DNA from 3 places in the Micromonospora sp. DT47 genome. Region 1 is predicted to be linked to each of the others. Evidence: riboswitches for the same ligand, from Rfam matches in the RefSeq annotation. Region 1 holds a riboswitch; each other region holds the start of a gene.
The links. A riboswitch is a leader RNA that binds a small molecule or an ion and turns the genes downstream of it on or off. The one in region 1 is predicted to bind cyclic di-AMP.

Region 1 (4,556 bases):
CGGCGGCCAGCTCGACGGCGGCGCGGACCACCAGCGTCGACTTGCCGGCCCCGGGCGGGGAGTCGACCACCACGCCATGGTGCTGGCCGGAGCGCAGGTCGGCCAGCACGGCCGTGATCACCCGCTCCGCCTCGCCCGCGGGCGGCACCTCCAGCCCCAGCATCGACCCCTCCTCCCAGGCGCCCCGCACACTACCGGCAACTGTCCCGCCCACCTGAGCTTCAGCGTCCGATCGTGGCGCCGCCGATGACTAGCCGGCGCTGCAACGGTTACCCGCGGCCGGCAGCCGGCTGGTCCGAGCGCGCTCGTGCTGTGCCGCGCGGTCGGGAACCGGCGCGGCGGCGGGTGCCGGAGATCGGTCTGCGCCGGCGAGCTACGCGTTCTCCCAGTCCTGGCCCGCCGTTGTCCCGGCCTAGGCGATGGCCGGTGGGATCGGGGCGACATTGCTGATCGGGGCGCTCGCCGGGCTGGATCCGGCCATCCGGGCTGCCCGGCTCGCCCCGACCGAGGCGCTCGCCACGCCCTGAGCCGCGCGCGGAAGTCCCGGCGGGTTGTGGTCGGCTGCCGGCCACAACCCGCCGTGGCGCGCGGCGAGGTGGGCGAGCATCGTCTGGTTGGCGGCCCAGCCGTCGCGCGAGCCCTGGTCGGTCGACGGCCGAGTCGTCAGCCGAGGTTCCACATCCTCCGGCAGCTCAGCACCGCAGAGCGCGCAGATGTAGTCGTCGTCGCGGACCACGTTGCGCTCGCCGCAGTCAAGGCAGCGCCGAAAGACGATGGTCGCGGTGAAGCCTTCCGGGCGGCCGATACTCGCCCGGTCGAGGGCGTCCGCCACCGCCGCCTAGGAGGTGGGATCGGGGCATTGACATCCTCCACCGCCATGAATGGCGGGGATTCCCTCCGCGCTGCGCGCGGAACGCGCAACGCCCGGGTGGGTTCCTGCTTCACCGCACGGTGCCGGAATCGCTTCCGGACCTACCCACACTCCACAGGCGTTTTACGTCTCCGCAAGCCCTGCGGCGACAGTCACGCTGTGTCCGTCGTGACGCTTCGAGGCTTCCGGCATGACCCTTCGCCTCGCACGAACGCGACGTTACCACGGTCGATGGGGCGTCAGGTCAACGGCACGCTCGGGCCTGGCGGCCCTCCCGCGCGGGCCTTCACCCCCGCCCTGACGGGCGGAGCACTGGCCCGCATCCCGGTAGCCGGTGGACTGGTTGCTCACCTCGGTCACGACCGAGCCGTCCCGCTCGCCGGCGAAGGCGATCTCCCCCGCGCCGAGGACCTCCCCACCGCCGGCGCAGGCGACGTGCTCGCTGCGTCTCGGCGCGAGCCGCAGCGTGCCGCCAGGGACGATGACGTAGGTGAAGGGCTCGTCACGGTCGCGCGGATCTGCGGCCGCCAGGTAGGTGTCGAGATCGACCGATGATCGGATGGGCCAGCCTTCGGGAGAGTCGGCGACCGACGCCCGTACGTCGGCCGGGCCGACGTACCGGTATCGACGCCCCGCCCGTGCCACGGCACCGACCCTAGGCCCGTGCGTCCGCCGTCGTGGTCGTACGTGGTGATCCACCGCAGCCACGCTTGCTCCCTCGAGGTCGACCGCCGCGAGAATTGCCGGAACCGGGCGCTGGCCTGCGGGAACGGGCACTAGCGTAGGCGTGGAAGGGGAGCTACGCGCCCCCAGCGAACGTGCAGCAGAGCGCAACCTCGTACGCCACGATGTGCGGTAGCCGACGGAACACCAGGAGGAAAGCCGAGGGCATGTGGGGGAAGCGGGACGACATGGTCGTCCACCAGACGGAGCCGTTCAACGCCGAGCCACCGCCGGCAGCGCTGGCCGGGCCGCTGACCCCGGCCGACGCCTTCTACAGCCGCAACCATGGATCGATACCGCAGATCGACCCGTCGACCTGGCGACTGCGTGTCGATGGCCTGGTCCACCGGGAGCTGGACCTGTTCCTGGCCGATCTGCAGGAGCGGTTTCAGCCCCGTACCGAGGTGGCCACGCTCGCGTGCGCGGGTAACCGGCGGGCCGGGCTGATGGCGGTACGGGAGATCCCGGGGCAGTCCCCGTGGGGGCCCGCCGCTATCTCGACGGCCGAATGGACCGGCGTGCGCCTCGCCGACGTGCTCGCGGCGGCCGGACCCGCCCCCGGCGCGGCGCACATCGCCTTCACCGCTCCGGACGTCGCCCAGGTCGCGGATCCGCCACAGCCGTTCGGCGGCTCCATTCCGTTACGGAAAGCCCTCTCCGAGGAGGTGCTGCTGGCCTGGTCGATGAACGGGCAGCCACTGCCCGCGGCGCACGGTGGGCCGGTCCGTGTCGTGGTGCCCGGCTACATCGGTGCCCGCAGCGTCAAATGGGTGCAGAGCATCACCGCCCTGGCACAGCCGTCGGACAACTACTTCCAGGCGGCGGACTACCGACTGCTGCCGCCCGACGCCGATCCCACCAGGCCTGGGCAGGGCTTCGCGCTCGGCCCGGTGGCCCTGACCTCCGCGATCCTCTCCCCCGACGATGGTGCCAGCATGGCCGCCGGCCCCACCGACGTCGCCGGCTACGCCTTCACCGGTGACGGCCGGGCCGTCGTCCGCGTCGATGTCTCACCCGACGGAGGGCAGACCTGGATCCAGGCCTCCATCGACGACGCGGCCGGCCGGTGGGCGTGGCAGCAATGGCACGCCACCCTGGACCTCCCCGCCGGTTGCAGGGAGATCACCGCCCGGGCGTGGGACGACGCCGGCGAGTCGCAGCCCGAGTCCCCCGCCACCGTGTGGAACCCCATGGGTTACGGCAACAACTCCTGGCCCCGCGTACGGGTCGATGTGCGCTGACCTGCTCTGGCGTGGTCGGCGGATTCAACTGGTCGTCGCAACACCTCGATCGTGGAGGTGCTGATGGGCAGCCCAGCCGGGTGGATGAACCTGAGGGTTGCCGAAGAAAAATAGCGCGCAGGTTGAAGGTCAAGGTTAGGGAAGATTAAGAATCCGATTAGCGGAGCCTTACGTACGCATAATTCCGGCACCCAATGTGCCCGCTTGACAGCGCAGAGAATTCGCGTCACCGGCTCGTTGATTTCTTCTGGCCGTCCTCACTAATGTTGGTCAGCGTCCGTTCCGGATGTCGGTCTCCACCTGGAGTGCCCCGGGACGGCCACCGCCGAGTCGCTGGACGTCACTGGCGTCGCCAGGCGAGCCGGGGAACCACCGCAGGTTTCGGGGTGAATCCGCATCAGCGGTAGGGCGCCTTCCACGCCCGAACCCGTCAGCTAACCCGGCAGGCGGTCGAGGTCGGTGCACCGTGGGGTGCGTCGGCCTCGAGTGGAAGGAGCCGAACGCGTTGCCACCCGTGCGCACCCGGCCCGCCGGATCGCGTCTGTTCACCAGAATCCTCGCCGTCGCGGCGGCGGCCATGGTGGCCGTCGGGCCAGCGGCCCACGCCCACGCCGCACCGTCGGCCGCCGATGTACGGCAGCAGATCGAAGCGGCGTGGCAAAAGCTCGAACCCGTCATCGAGCAATACAACAAGGTCCGGTCGGAACTGGCCGCGAACCAGCGGAGATCGGCCGAACTGAGCCGGAGGATCGAGCCACTCGGCAAGTCGGTGGAGATCAGCAGGACCCGGGTCCAGGAGATTGTGACGGGGTACTACAAGCAGGCAAAGTCGCTTTCCACATTCAACGCCCTGCTGTCCCGCGGCTCGCCGCCGACCGCGTTGGGGGATCAGCTCGCGCTCGTGAATCAGGTGGCAAATTCGGAGCAGCGACAGATCACCCGGCTGTCGGCCCAGCAGGCGAGCTACGACGCCGACAAGGAGAAGGTTGACGCGCTGATCGCGACACAGCAGCGCCAGCAGGCCCAGCTAGCGGCTCGCAAGAAGGCCATCGACGCCGAGATCAAGCGGCTGGATGCGCTACACCGACAGATCGCCGCCGCGGAGGCGACCGCAGCGGCCAAGGCGGCCGCGGACGCCGCGGCGGCCAGAGCAGCAGCCACCGCGCAGTCAGCCGCCACCGCGAGCAGCACCTCACCCATCACGTCGACCAGTTCGCTGTTCATCGGTGGGCAGTGTCCCGCCGTCCCCATCACGGGAAGCGGCGGCGTCGCGGCGAAGACCGCGTGCAAGCAGATCGGCAAGCCGTACGTGTGGGCGGCCGACGGTCCGGACTCGTTCGACTGCTCCGGCCTGACCCAGTACGCGTGGGCTTCCGCCGGGGTGCAGCTGACCCATTACACAGGTGCTCAATGGACCGAAGGTACGGCGGTGAGCAGAACAAACCTTCGCACGGGTGACCTCGTCTTCTTCTACTCCGATCGCCATCACATGGGTATCTACGTCGGCAATGGACTGATCGTCCACGCCCCGCATACCGGGGACGTGGTCCGAATGGCCCAGTTGGCGGATATGCCTTACAGCGGTGCTCGCCGCCCCGGCTGACCGTCCGGTCCCGAGCCACCGGACACCGCTGACGCTTCTGCCGTAGTCAGGTGACGGTGTGCGCGGCGAGGTGGCTGAGCATCGTCTGGTTGGCCGTCCAGCCGTCCGGGAACTTGAC
Region 2 (4,556 bases), on a different contig from region 1:
CCCGGTCAAGCGGATCCTGGAGCTCAATCCGACCCACCCGCTGGTCACCGGCCTGCGCGCCGCGCACGAGCGGGGCGACGACGCGCCGGCACTGACCGAGACCGCCGAGCTGCTGTACGGCATGGCGCTGCTCGCCGAGGGAGGTGACCTGGCCGACCCGGCCCGGTTCGCCCGGCTTCTCGCCGACCGGCTGGCCCGGACCATCTGACCAGCGCGGCCCCGACCGGGTGCGTCCCACTCGGTCGGGGCCGCTGCTCAGAAGGTGGCCCGGCCGCCCATCGCGGCCCAGGTGGCGCGGCCGACCACGCCGTCGACGGCGAGCCCGCGCATGTCCTGGTACCAGCGGACGCCGGCCTCTGTGGTCGCGCCCCACCGTCCGCTCGCCGGGCCGCACACACCCTGGTCCTCGTCGTCATCGAAACCGCGGGCCGCGCTCCCAGGAGACTCGGGGGCAGGCAGCTCTGCTGCGCGGCAGCGATCACCCCAACCTCGGGGGGGCGACCAGCCCTGTCGGCGATCGTCCCGGCTCGGCCAGGCCAGGGGCTTTGGCAGAGGCTCCCGGCGCCTGGACCATCGGCCGTACTTCGTGCCCAGCTGGTGAGGACCGCTTGGCACTCCCAGCGATCTCCTTGTCTCATGTTCCGTCAGTGTGGCCGGCCGGCCCGGCCAATGCCGGCCGGAGGTGGCCTGCGGGCCGCCTTGATCTGATAGAGCGCAGCTCGGCAGTCTGTGGCCGTCGCCGGGTGTTCTGTCACGGGACATGAGCTGCGGCGATGGCACCCGGCATACTGATCGCATGCGGCAGGCGTTCGCTCACGAGGCGATTCTCCTCATGGCGCCGGACGCCGACACGCAGGCTCCCGGTGCGGCGATCACTATGGCCTTGTGCGGCCATTGGGAACACGAGCCGCCATGCCCCTTGGCCTCGCACCACACCCGTGCGGATCGGAGCGACGGTGAGGTGCGTCTGAGGATTCTGTTCGCTGCCGAACCGGAGCTGGAAGACACCGTCCGGCAGCGCATCGACCTGGCGCTGTCCCGCGGTCAACTGCCCGGTCCGGAAGGCGCGCACACGCGGTGGCAACTACGCATCAGCCGACGCAGTGAGGTCTCACCTGAGGAGACGAACCACGCCACGCGCTTGACGCGCGGCTGAGCCACGCACGGTGGCGTCCATGGAAGTGGTGTACGACTTGCCGGTGATGGGCGTCTGTCGGGCAGCTCGTTCCGCGTCGACCCCACCTGCCAGCAAGATCAGGCTGATCCCGCATGTCCAGGGGCGTTGCGCGTGCGTCATGGCAGCCTCGGCGTTCCCCAGGTCGAGGGCGGCGTATGCCAGGACGCCTTGCAGCCTGGCGGGCGCGGGCCCGACTGGGCGAGGTGACCGCCGCGATCGCGCGGGGGCGGCCGTGGCAGGCCGACGAGTTCGGCCGGGCCGTGACCGGGCGGCAGGGGAGCAAGCTGATGGCGCTCCGCGCACCACCCGGGATGAAGGCGACGGCGTGTCACTGATCGTCCGGACGCAAAGCGAGGCCACCACAATGAACTGGGACGGGTCGGAGAGCGGGCATGCCGAGGTGACGCTCTGTTACCGCCTCCGGTACCAGGGCGAGACGGCGGACCCGGTGGCCGAGGTGGACTGTCCGGCCACCGCCCCGGTCACCCCGCGCCCCGAGGCCACCCTGCCGAGCGGCTGCGCCGGGAGTTGCCGACCGGCACCGCCGCCACCGTGGCGTCCGTCGGCGCGGTCCTCGACGGTCTCGCGCTCGACCCCCGGGTACGCCGGGACGTCGCCACCGCCGGCGGCCATGTCGGACTGGCGCTGCGCGCGGACCGGCGCGGCGCGTGCCTGCTGGCCAGAGTGGTGGGTGATCGGGTGGAGGTGTGGAGCCCCAGTGCGGTTCAGCTCCAGCCCGGCGAGTTGAGCCGCACGGGGGAGACCGCAGCCGCCAGCCAGGGCCAGCGGTCACCACACTGAGGACGGGATTGTCTACGCCTGTGGACGGTCCGCAACTCGGGAGGTCGCCCCTTCGCCTGACCGGGTGAAGAACTTCACAAGAAGTGGGCAATCGGCCGAAACGGCTCCTAACGTCGTTCTGGTCCGCCATCGCGGACACCACGGTCGGTAACGCCTAATCCATGCCGCCGACCGGGACCAAGGCAACTGGCATGGAGCGGGGGACCCACACGTTCTTCGGTGCACGTCACCTCGGGGTGAAGCCGCCTGCGGCGGCCGGGCTCCTCGGCCCGAACCCGACAGCTCACCTCGTCGGCGTGGAGGATCACAGATGGCAACTGAACACACCGCCCGTCACCGACGGGTCAGCTCGCGCCGGGTCGCCGTCGGCACGCTCGCCGTCGGCGCGGTCACCGGGATCGCCGCCGTTCTGGCGCCGGCCGCTCCGGCCAGCGCCGCCAGCGTCAACTGGGACGCGATCGCCCAGTGCGAGTCCGGCGGCAACTGGCACATCAACACCGGGAACGGCTACTACGGTGGCCTGCAGTTCTCGCAGGGCACCTGGTCCGGCTACGGCGGCAAGAAGTACGCCTCCCGTGCCGACCTGGCCAGCCGTGGCGAGCAGATCGCGATCGCCGAGCGGGTGCTCGATGGCCAGGGCATCGGCGCCTGGCCGGTGTGCGGCAAGAAGGGTGGCTCGACGAAGAGCTACTCCAGCGGCTCCGAGAAGTCGGAGAAGCCGCAGAAGTCGGAGCGGCGCTCCGAGTCGCGGTCGACCGCCAAGTCGAAGAAGACCGAGCGGTCCGCCCAGCAGAAGCAGGGCAACAGCCGCAGCGAGCGGCGCAGCGCTCCGGCGTCCAGCGGCGACACGTACGTGGTGCGGCCGGGCGACACCCTGTCGCAGATCGCCGACGCGAAGGACCTGGCCGGTGGCTGGCAGGCGCTGTACGAGCGCAACAAGCGCGTCGTCGGCGCCGACCCGGGCCTGATCTTCCCGGGTCAGAAGCTCAGCCTCTGACGCATCGCCCCTCATCGAGGGCGCACCACCGCACCGACGACGCCCGGCCGGTCCACCGGCCGGGCGTCGTCGTGTCCGGACCGGCCGGCGGGTTCTCCGGAGCGGTCCGGCGGGTAGGAGCCAGCAGTGGGCCGCCGGCAAGACCCGGGACCTGCATTCGCGCGACCGCACGGGGATAGGGTTGGCCCTGGTGTGCCGGGAAGTCTGGTCGGCGATGGGACGACGTGACCCCTGCCGACGAGGAGACCCCGTGACCGACGCCACCCGGCGCCGTGCCATCCTGTTCGCCCGACTCTCCTGGGGCGAGACCAGCCGGATATCCGCCATCCTCCGCAAGGAGACGGTCGGCGGGGCACTCCTGCTGGTCGGCGCGCTGGTGGCGTTGATCTGGTCGAACTCGCCCTGGGCGGACGGCTACCGGTCGCTGCGGGACGTCACGTTCGGCCCGGCGTCCCTGCACCTCGACCTCAGCCTCGCCACCTGGGCGGCGGACGGACTGCTGGCGATCTTCTTCTTCGTCGCCGGGCTGGAACTCAAGCGCGAGTTCGTCGCCGGTGATCTGCGGGACCCGCGCCGCGCGGCGGTGCCGGTGGCTGCGGCGGTGGGCGGGGTGCTCGTCCCCGCGCTGCTGTTCACCCTGATCGCCGGGGCCGCCGGGGCGGGCGCGGTCAAGGGATGGGCGATCCCGACGGCCACCGACATCGCCTTCGCGCTGGCCGTGCTGGCCGTGGCCGGGCGCTTCCTGCCGTCGGCGCTGCGCACCTTCCTGCTCACCCTGGCCGTCGTGGACGACCTGCTGGCCATCGTCATCATCGCCGTCTTCTACACCTCCAGCCTGGCGGTCCTGCCGCTGGCCGCCGCGCTGGTCCCGCTGGCGATCTTCGCGGTGCTGGTGCGGCGGCGGGTGCGGTCCTGGTGGCTGCTGCTCCCGCTGGCCGCGGTGACCTGGGCGCTGGTCCACGCCTCCGGGGTGCACGCGACCGTGGCGGGGGTGCTGCTGGCGTTCAGCGTCCCGGTGATCCGCAGCGAGGCTGCCGGCGGCCCGGACGCCGGCCCGGGCCTGGCCGAGCACTTCGAGCACCGGTTCCGGCCGCTCTCCGCCGGGGTCGCGGTGCCGGTCTTCGCGTTCCTCTCCGCCGGGGTGACGGTCGGCGGGCTCGCCGGCCTGGCCACCGCGTTGACCGACCGGGTCGCGGTGGGCATCGTGGCTGGCCTGGTCGTCGGCAAGCCGATCGGCATCCTGACCGCCACCTGGCTGGTCTCCCGGTTCACCCGGGCCGACCTTGACAAGGGCCTGAACTGGCTCGACGTGCTCGGGCTGGCCCTGCTGGGCGGGATCGGCTTCACCGTGTCGCTGCTGATCGGCGAACTCGCATTCGGGCTGGGCAGCGAGCGCGACGACCACGTCAAGGTCGCGGTGCTCACCGGCTCGCTGCTCTCCGCGCTGCTGGCGACGGTGATCCTGCGGGCCCGCAGCCGCTTCTACCGTCGGGTGCACGAGGTGGAGACCGTCGACGAGGACCACGATGGCGTCCCGGACGTCTTCGAGCGCGAGGCCGGCAACGGCGCCTGAGGGCCGGC
Region 3 (4,556 bases), on a different contig from region 1:
GGCGCCCGGCGGTCGGTTGCAAAGGAGTCGGTGACCGGTGGCAACCTTGCCCCCCCATCGTCACGTCCAGGGCCAGCCGCCCACCCGCCCGGCGGGCCTGCGGCGGGTCGTCCACCGCCTGCTCACCCTGGTCGCGGCGGTCGCCGTCGGCGCCGGGATGCTCGCCGTGCCGGCGCACGCCGCGCCCTCGCCGGAGGAGATCGAGGCGGCGATCGACAAGCAGTGGGAGCAGCTTGAGCCGACCATCGAGCAGTACAACAAGGTTCGGGCCCAACTCAAGGTCAACCGCAAGAAGTCGGCGGAGCTGCAGAAGAAGATCGAGCCGCTGGCCCTGCAGAGCGAGCTGGCGATGAACCGGGTCGGCGATCTGGCCTCCCGGTACTACATGACCGGCCCCTCGCAGGACATCGCCGCGCTGCTGGTCAGCACCAAGCCGGGCACCCTCGCCGAGCAGCTGACCATGCTGGACCGTCTCGCCGCGCAGCAGCGCAAGGACGTCGAGGGTGTCCTCCAGGTGCGTCGTAGGTACGACGGCGAGAAGAAGAAGCTCGACGCGCTGATCGCCGCCCAGGCCAAGCAGGAGAAGGACCTGGCGGCGAAGAAGAAGCAGATCAACGCCGAGATCAAGCGGCTGCAGGCGTCGATGCCGAAGACCACGGTGAAGGTGGCCGGCTGCCCGACCATCAACGGGGTGGTGAGCACCGCCGCGCAGACCGCGATCCGGGTGGCCTGCCAGCAGGTCGGCGACCCGTACGTCTGGGGTGCCACCGGCCCGAACTCGTTCGACTGCTCCGGCCTCACCCAGTACGCGTACAAGGCGGCCGGGATCTACCTGACCCACCACACCGGCGACCAGTGGAACGAGGGCAGGGCCATCCCCCGTTCCGAGGCGCGCCCGGGCGATCTGGTCTTCTTCTACAGCGACCTGCACCACGTGGGCCTCTACCTGGGCAGCGACAGAATGGTGCACGCTCCCCGGACGGGTAAGCCGGTCCAGGTGACCAGCATCGACTACATGCCGGTTGCCGGCTTCCGGCGACCGTACTGACCTCGGTCCGAGCCGCCGCGAACCCCCGGTCACCGACCGGGGGTTCCGCGTATCCGGACACGGTCTGTCACGGCATGGCGGGTTGCGGATCGATAACGGTCGTCTCTACTCTGGTCAATCGTCGGCCGCCACCAGGTCCGTCCAACCCGGGCGGTAACGGCCGGCACCGCCGAGTCGCCTCCGGGCGAGCCGGGGACCCAGGTACGCCGGGGTGAATCCGCAGCCACTGCGGTAGGGCGCTCCCTTCCCGCCCGAACCCGTCAGCTAACCCGGTAGGCGGTCGCGGAAGAAGGAGTACGGAGCCCGGTGGCACACCATGCCCCGCGGTCACCGTCGGTCCGGTCGACCCAGGTCGTCCGGCGGGCGGCTGCGCCGCGAACACGCTGGTCCCGCTTCACCACCGCCCTCGCCGCCCTCACCGGCGTCGCCGTCGTCCTGACCGGTGGCGCTACGGCGGCGCACGCCGATCCGTCGGTCGCCGAGATCGAGCGGCAGATCGACCAGGACTGGAACAGGCTCGAACCGATCATCGAGCAGCACAACGCCACCCGCCAGGACCTGGCCGCCAAGCGCCGGCAGGTCGCCGCGCTGGCCAGGCGGATCGAACCCTTGCAACTCCGGGTCGAACTGGCGATGAACCAGGTCAGCGGCCTCGCCGTCGAGGCGTACAAGGGTGAGAACCTCTCGGTGGTCAACGCGCTGCTGGGCAGCCGGTCGCCGAGCGAGGTGGTCGGGCAGCTGGAGCTGCTCGACCGGTTCGCCCACCGGCAGCAGCGCGAGGTGCAGACGGTGGTCGTGCTGCGCGACGAGTTGGCCGCCAAGAAGGCACCGCTGGACGAGATGGTCGCCCAGCTGACGCGTACCGAGGCCCAGCTGGCCGCGAAGAAGAAGCAGATCAACGCCGAGATCGACCGGCTGCAGAAGCTGCGGCTCAAGGTGTACGGCAACGGCGGCGGCGGACCGCTGCGCCCGGCCCCGTGCCCGGCCGGCTATCCGGGTGGCGCCGCCGGGATCGCGGTGAAGTTCGCCTGCGCCCAGATCGGCAAGCCGTACGTCTGGGGCGCCGACGGCCCCGGCTCGTACGACTGCTCCGGTCTGATGCTCGCCGCCTGGGCGAAGGCCGGGGTGTCGCTGCCGCACAACGCCCGGCAGCAGCGCCAGGTGACCGCCCGGGTGAGCCGGGCCGACCTGCGCGCCGGCGACCTGGTCTTCTACTACTCCGACCTGCACCACGTCGGCATGTACGCCGGTGACGGCTGGGTGGTGCACGCCTCCCAGGCCGGGGTGCCGATCAAGATGAAGCGGGTCGACGACGGGCCGGTCAACAGCTACGGCCGGCCCGGCTGACGGGTGCACCGGGCTCCCGGGCCGTCCCGGGAGCCTGCGCGTCAGCGGGTGGGCGGGAGTGGTGAGGCGTGGGGGGCATCGGTGGCCGGTCGCGAACCTGTGACGGCCTGGAGACGGCCTGGCGGTCGCGGAAACCGAACGCCAGGCCTGCTCCGCTGACCTGAATCGAAGCGCACTGTCAGCTTGGGAATTGCCGATATCCGGCTGCCTACTGCGTCGGCGGCCTGGTTTCGGCGGTCTCTGGTGGCCTCGGCTGACGTGCGGAAGCGACTCAAGTTCCGCCTGGCGCTGGCGCGCCAAAGCCCGGCTGAAACCGCTCAGACGGTGGGCCGACTTCTGCCCACCACCGCCCACGCCGAACCTCAACACCGGGTACGCCCTCCAACACCCGGTCGGGATTGACCAAGCTCGCCAGCGATTGGGCCAAGTCGCCTCGCAACTCAGCGACAGCCTCCTCCACGGTGTCCCGCTCGCTCGACCAGTCGATGTCGGCCGTCCGCAACTGCTGCCCGGCAAGCTCCGACACAGCGTCCGGATCATCGACTGTGACCTCCAGGCGGCAGTACACCTGCACGATGATCGACTTCGCGTCCTCCACGCGCGAAAGCGTCCCACATGGCCGGCCCGCGCTGTAGCAGCGAGACTGGCCGCTTGCGGCCCGAGGATTAGAAGAAGATCGTGGTGGGCTGGCGAGAGACCCCTGGCCCTGCTCATGCCGTCCGTTACTGTCGGGCGGCGTCGGCTCTGGCTGGCGTACTTGGCTGTACGGATGGCTGTACGACTGCTTGATGAGAGGGCGGGGACTGGTGCGGGGCGCGTACGAAGGCGATCAGGTGACTCTCACTTTGAACCGCGGTGAGGTCGGCCGCTTGGCGGCAGTCTTGGCGGAGGCGACTTCTGGTTCATCCCGTGCCGAGTTCTTCATTCGCGTCGGCTGTTCACGGCCGAACGTTGAAGCACTCGTGCAAGAGCTTGAGTCACTGGCAGCAGGTCGACCGACCGCCTTTGAGGTCCAGCTAGCGGCTGGCGTGGAGCGAGAAGGGAACCCGCCTCGGCCGAGGCAATGAACGGCACACACTGACCGTGGCATCAAGCCCTGCGCGCACCGTCAGTTTGGAAGAGCGTGCTCAAGCGGTCGTGATGCCCGAAAAGCTCACCACCGGCGGCCAACCGACCGGCTCTCGTGCCCTCTCGCGACCGCCGCGCTGCGGCTGCTGGCCCGTGGCTGGCCCGAAAGACGGCCCGAGGCGGTGAAGGTCAGCCGGCCTAGGGGCGCTCGTAGCCACAGATGTCGTGGAGCGGGGGCGGTGGACGCGATCCTCGGCCGTGGCCTGATCGATGTTCACGCCTGGGGACGGCCTGACATGCGAGTGGATCTATTGCACAGCAGGTCAGCGCCTACTTGTCGGCCAGGTGCGCCAGTTCTGCCAGGAGCGACTCGGGGTCGGCCCGCGCTGGCCCTGGTACCGCGACCCGTAGACGGCCGAGCCGTACGGGTGCTCGGCCGGCGACGAGAGCCGGAAGATGCAGAGCTGGCCGATCTTCATGCCCGGCCAGAGGGTGATCGGCAGGTTCGCCACGTTCGACAGTTCCAGCGTCACGTGCCCGGAGAAGCCCGGGTCGATGAAGCCGGCGGTCGAGTGGGTGAGCAGGCCGAGCCGGCCCAGTGAACTCTTGCCCTCCAGTCGGCCGGCGAGCTGGTCGCCGAGGGAGATCACCTCCAGCGTGGAGGCGAGCACGAACTCGCCCGGGTGCAGCACGAACGGCTCGCCCTCGGGCACCTCGACCATCGAGGTCAGGTCGTCCTGCTGCATCGCCGGGTCGATGTGGGTGTAGAGGTGGTTGTTGAAGACCCGGAAGAGCCGGTCGAGGCGCACGTCGATGCTGGACGGTTGCACCAGCGTGGGCTCGAACGGCTCCAACGCGAGCGTTCCCGCCTTGATCTCGGTGACCAGGTCGCGGTCGGAGAGCAGCATCGACACACCTTATCGAGCGAACCGGGCGACCCGCGTGTCGGACTGCGCGTTCGTACACATGTTCGATAGACTGTCCGCATGGCTTCCTGGTCCGAATTCGCCGCCGACGAGCCCCGACTCGCCGACGGGATCCGCCTTCTCCTCCAGCAGTACGGGCCGGGCTTCGGCTACCTGGCCACCGTCCG

Region 2: another riboswitch for cyclic di-AMP. It lies ahead of ACLQ2U_RS28930 (transglycosylase family protein); the one in region 1 lies ahead of ACLQ2U_RS17790 (NlpC/P60 family protein).
Region 3: another riboswitch for cyclic di-AMP. It lies ahead of ACLQ2U_RS09335 (NlpC/P60 family protein); the one in region 1 lies ahead of ACLQ2U_RS17790 (NlpC/P60 family protein).

What each region holds. Positions count from the first base shown of each region.
Region 1 covers NZ_JBNCLC010000010.1:137,830-142,385, reverse strand. The annotation lists gene ACLQ2U_RS17810 (AAA domain-containing protein) at 1-163, opposite strand, end outside; partial or broken gene ACLQ2U_RS17805 (ABC transporter permease) at 369-527, shown strand; gene ACLQ2U_RS17800 (hypothetical protein) at 1,091-1,516, opposite strand; gene ACLQ2U_RS17795 (sulfite oxidase) at 1,762-2,835, shown strand; cyclic di-AMP (ydaO/yuaA leader) riboswitch at 3,149-3,299, shown strand; gene ACLQ2U_RS17790 (NlpC/P60 family protein) at 3,350-4,438, shown strand; partial or broken gene ACLQ2U_RS17785 (helicase) at 4,485-4,556, opposite strand, start outside.
Region 2 covers NZ_JBNCLC010000029.1:12,404-16,959, reverse strand. The annotation lists gene htpG (molecular chaperone HtpG) at 1-208, shown strand, start outside; gene ACLQ2U_RS28950 (peptidoglycan-binding domain-containing protein) at 256-396, opposite strand; gene ACLQ2U_RS28945 (hypothetical protein) at 797-1,156, shown strand; gene ACLQ2U_RS28940 (hypothetical protein) at 1,333-1,512, shown strand; gene ACLQ2U_RS28935 (hypothetical protein) at 1,730-1,978, shown strand; cyclic di-AMP (ydaO/yuaA leader) riboswitch at 2,120-2,290, shown strand; gene ACLQ2U_RS28930 (transglycosylase family protein) at 2,289-2,975, shown strand; gene nhaA (Na+/H+ antiporter NhaA) at 3,226-4,548, shown strand.
Region 3 covers NZ_JBNCLC010000005.1:10,126-14,681, reverse strand. The annotation lists gene ACLQ2U_RS09340 (C40 family peptidase) at 38-1,048, shown strand; cyclic di-AMP (ydaO/yuaA leader) riboswitch at 1,206-1,342, shown strand; gene ACLQ2U_RS09335 (NlpC/P60 family protein) at 1,355-2,395, shown strand; gene ACLQ2U_RS09330 (hypothetical protein) at 2,667-2,993, opposite strand; gene dcd (dCTP deaminase) at 3,787-4,371, opposite strand; gene ACLQ2U_RS09320 (pyridoxamine 5'-phosphate oxidase family protein) at 4,450-4,556, shown strand, end outside.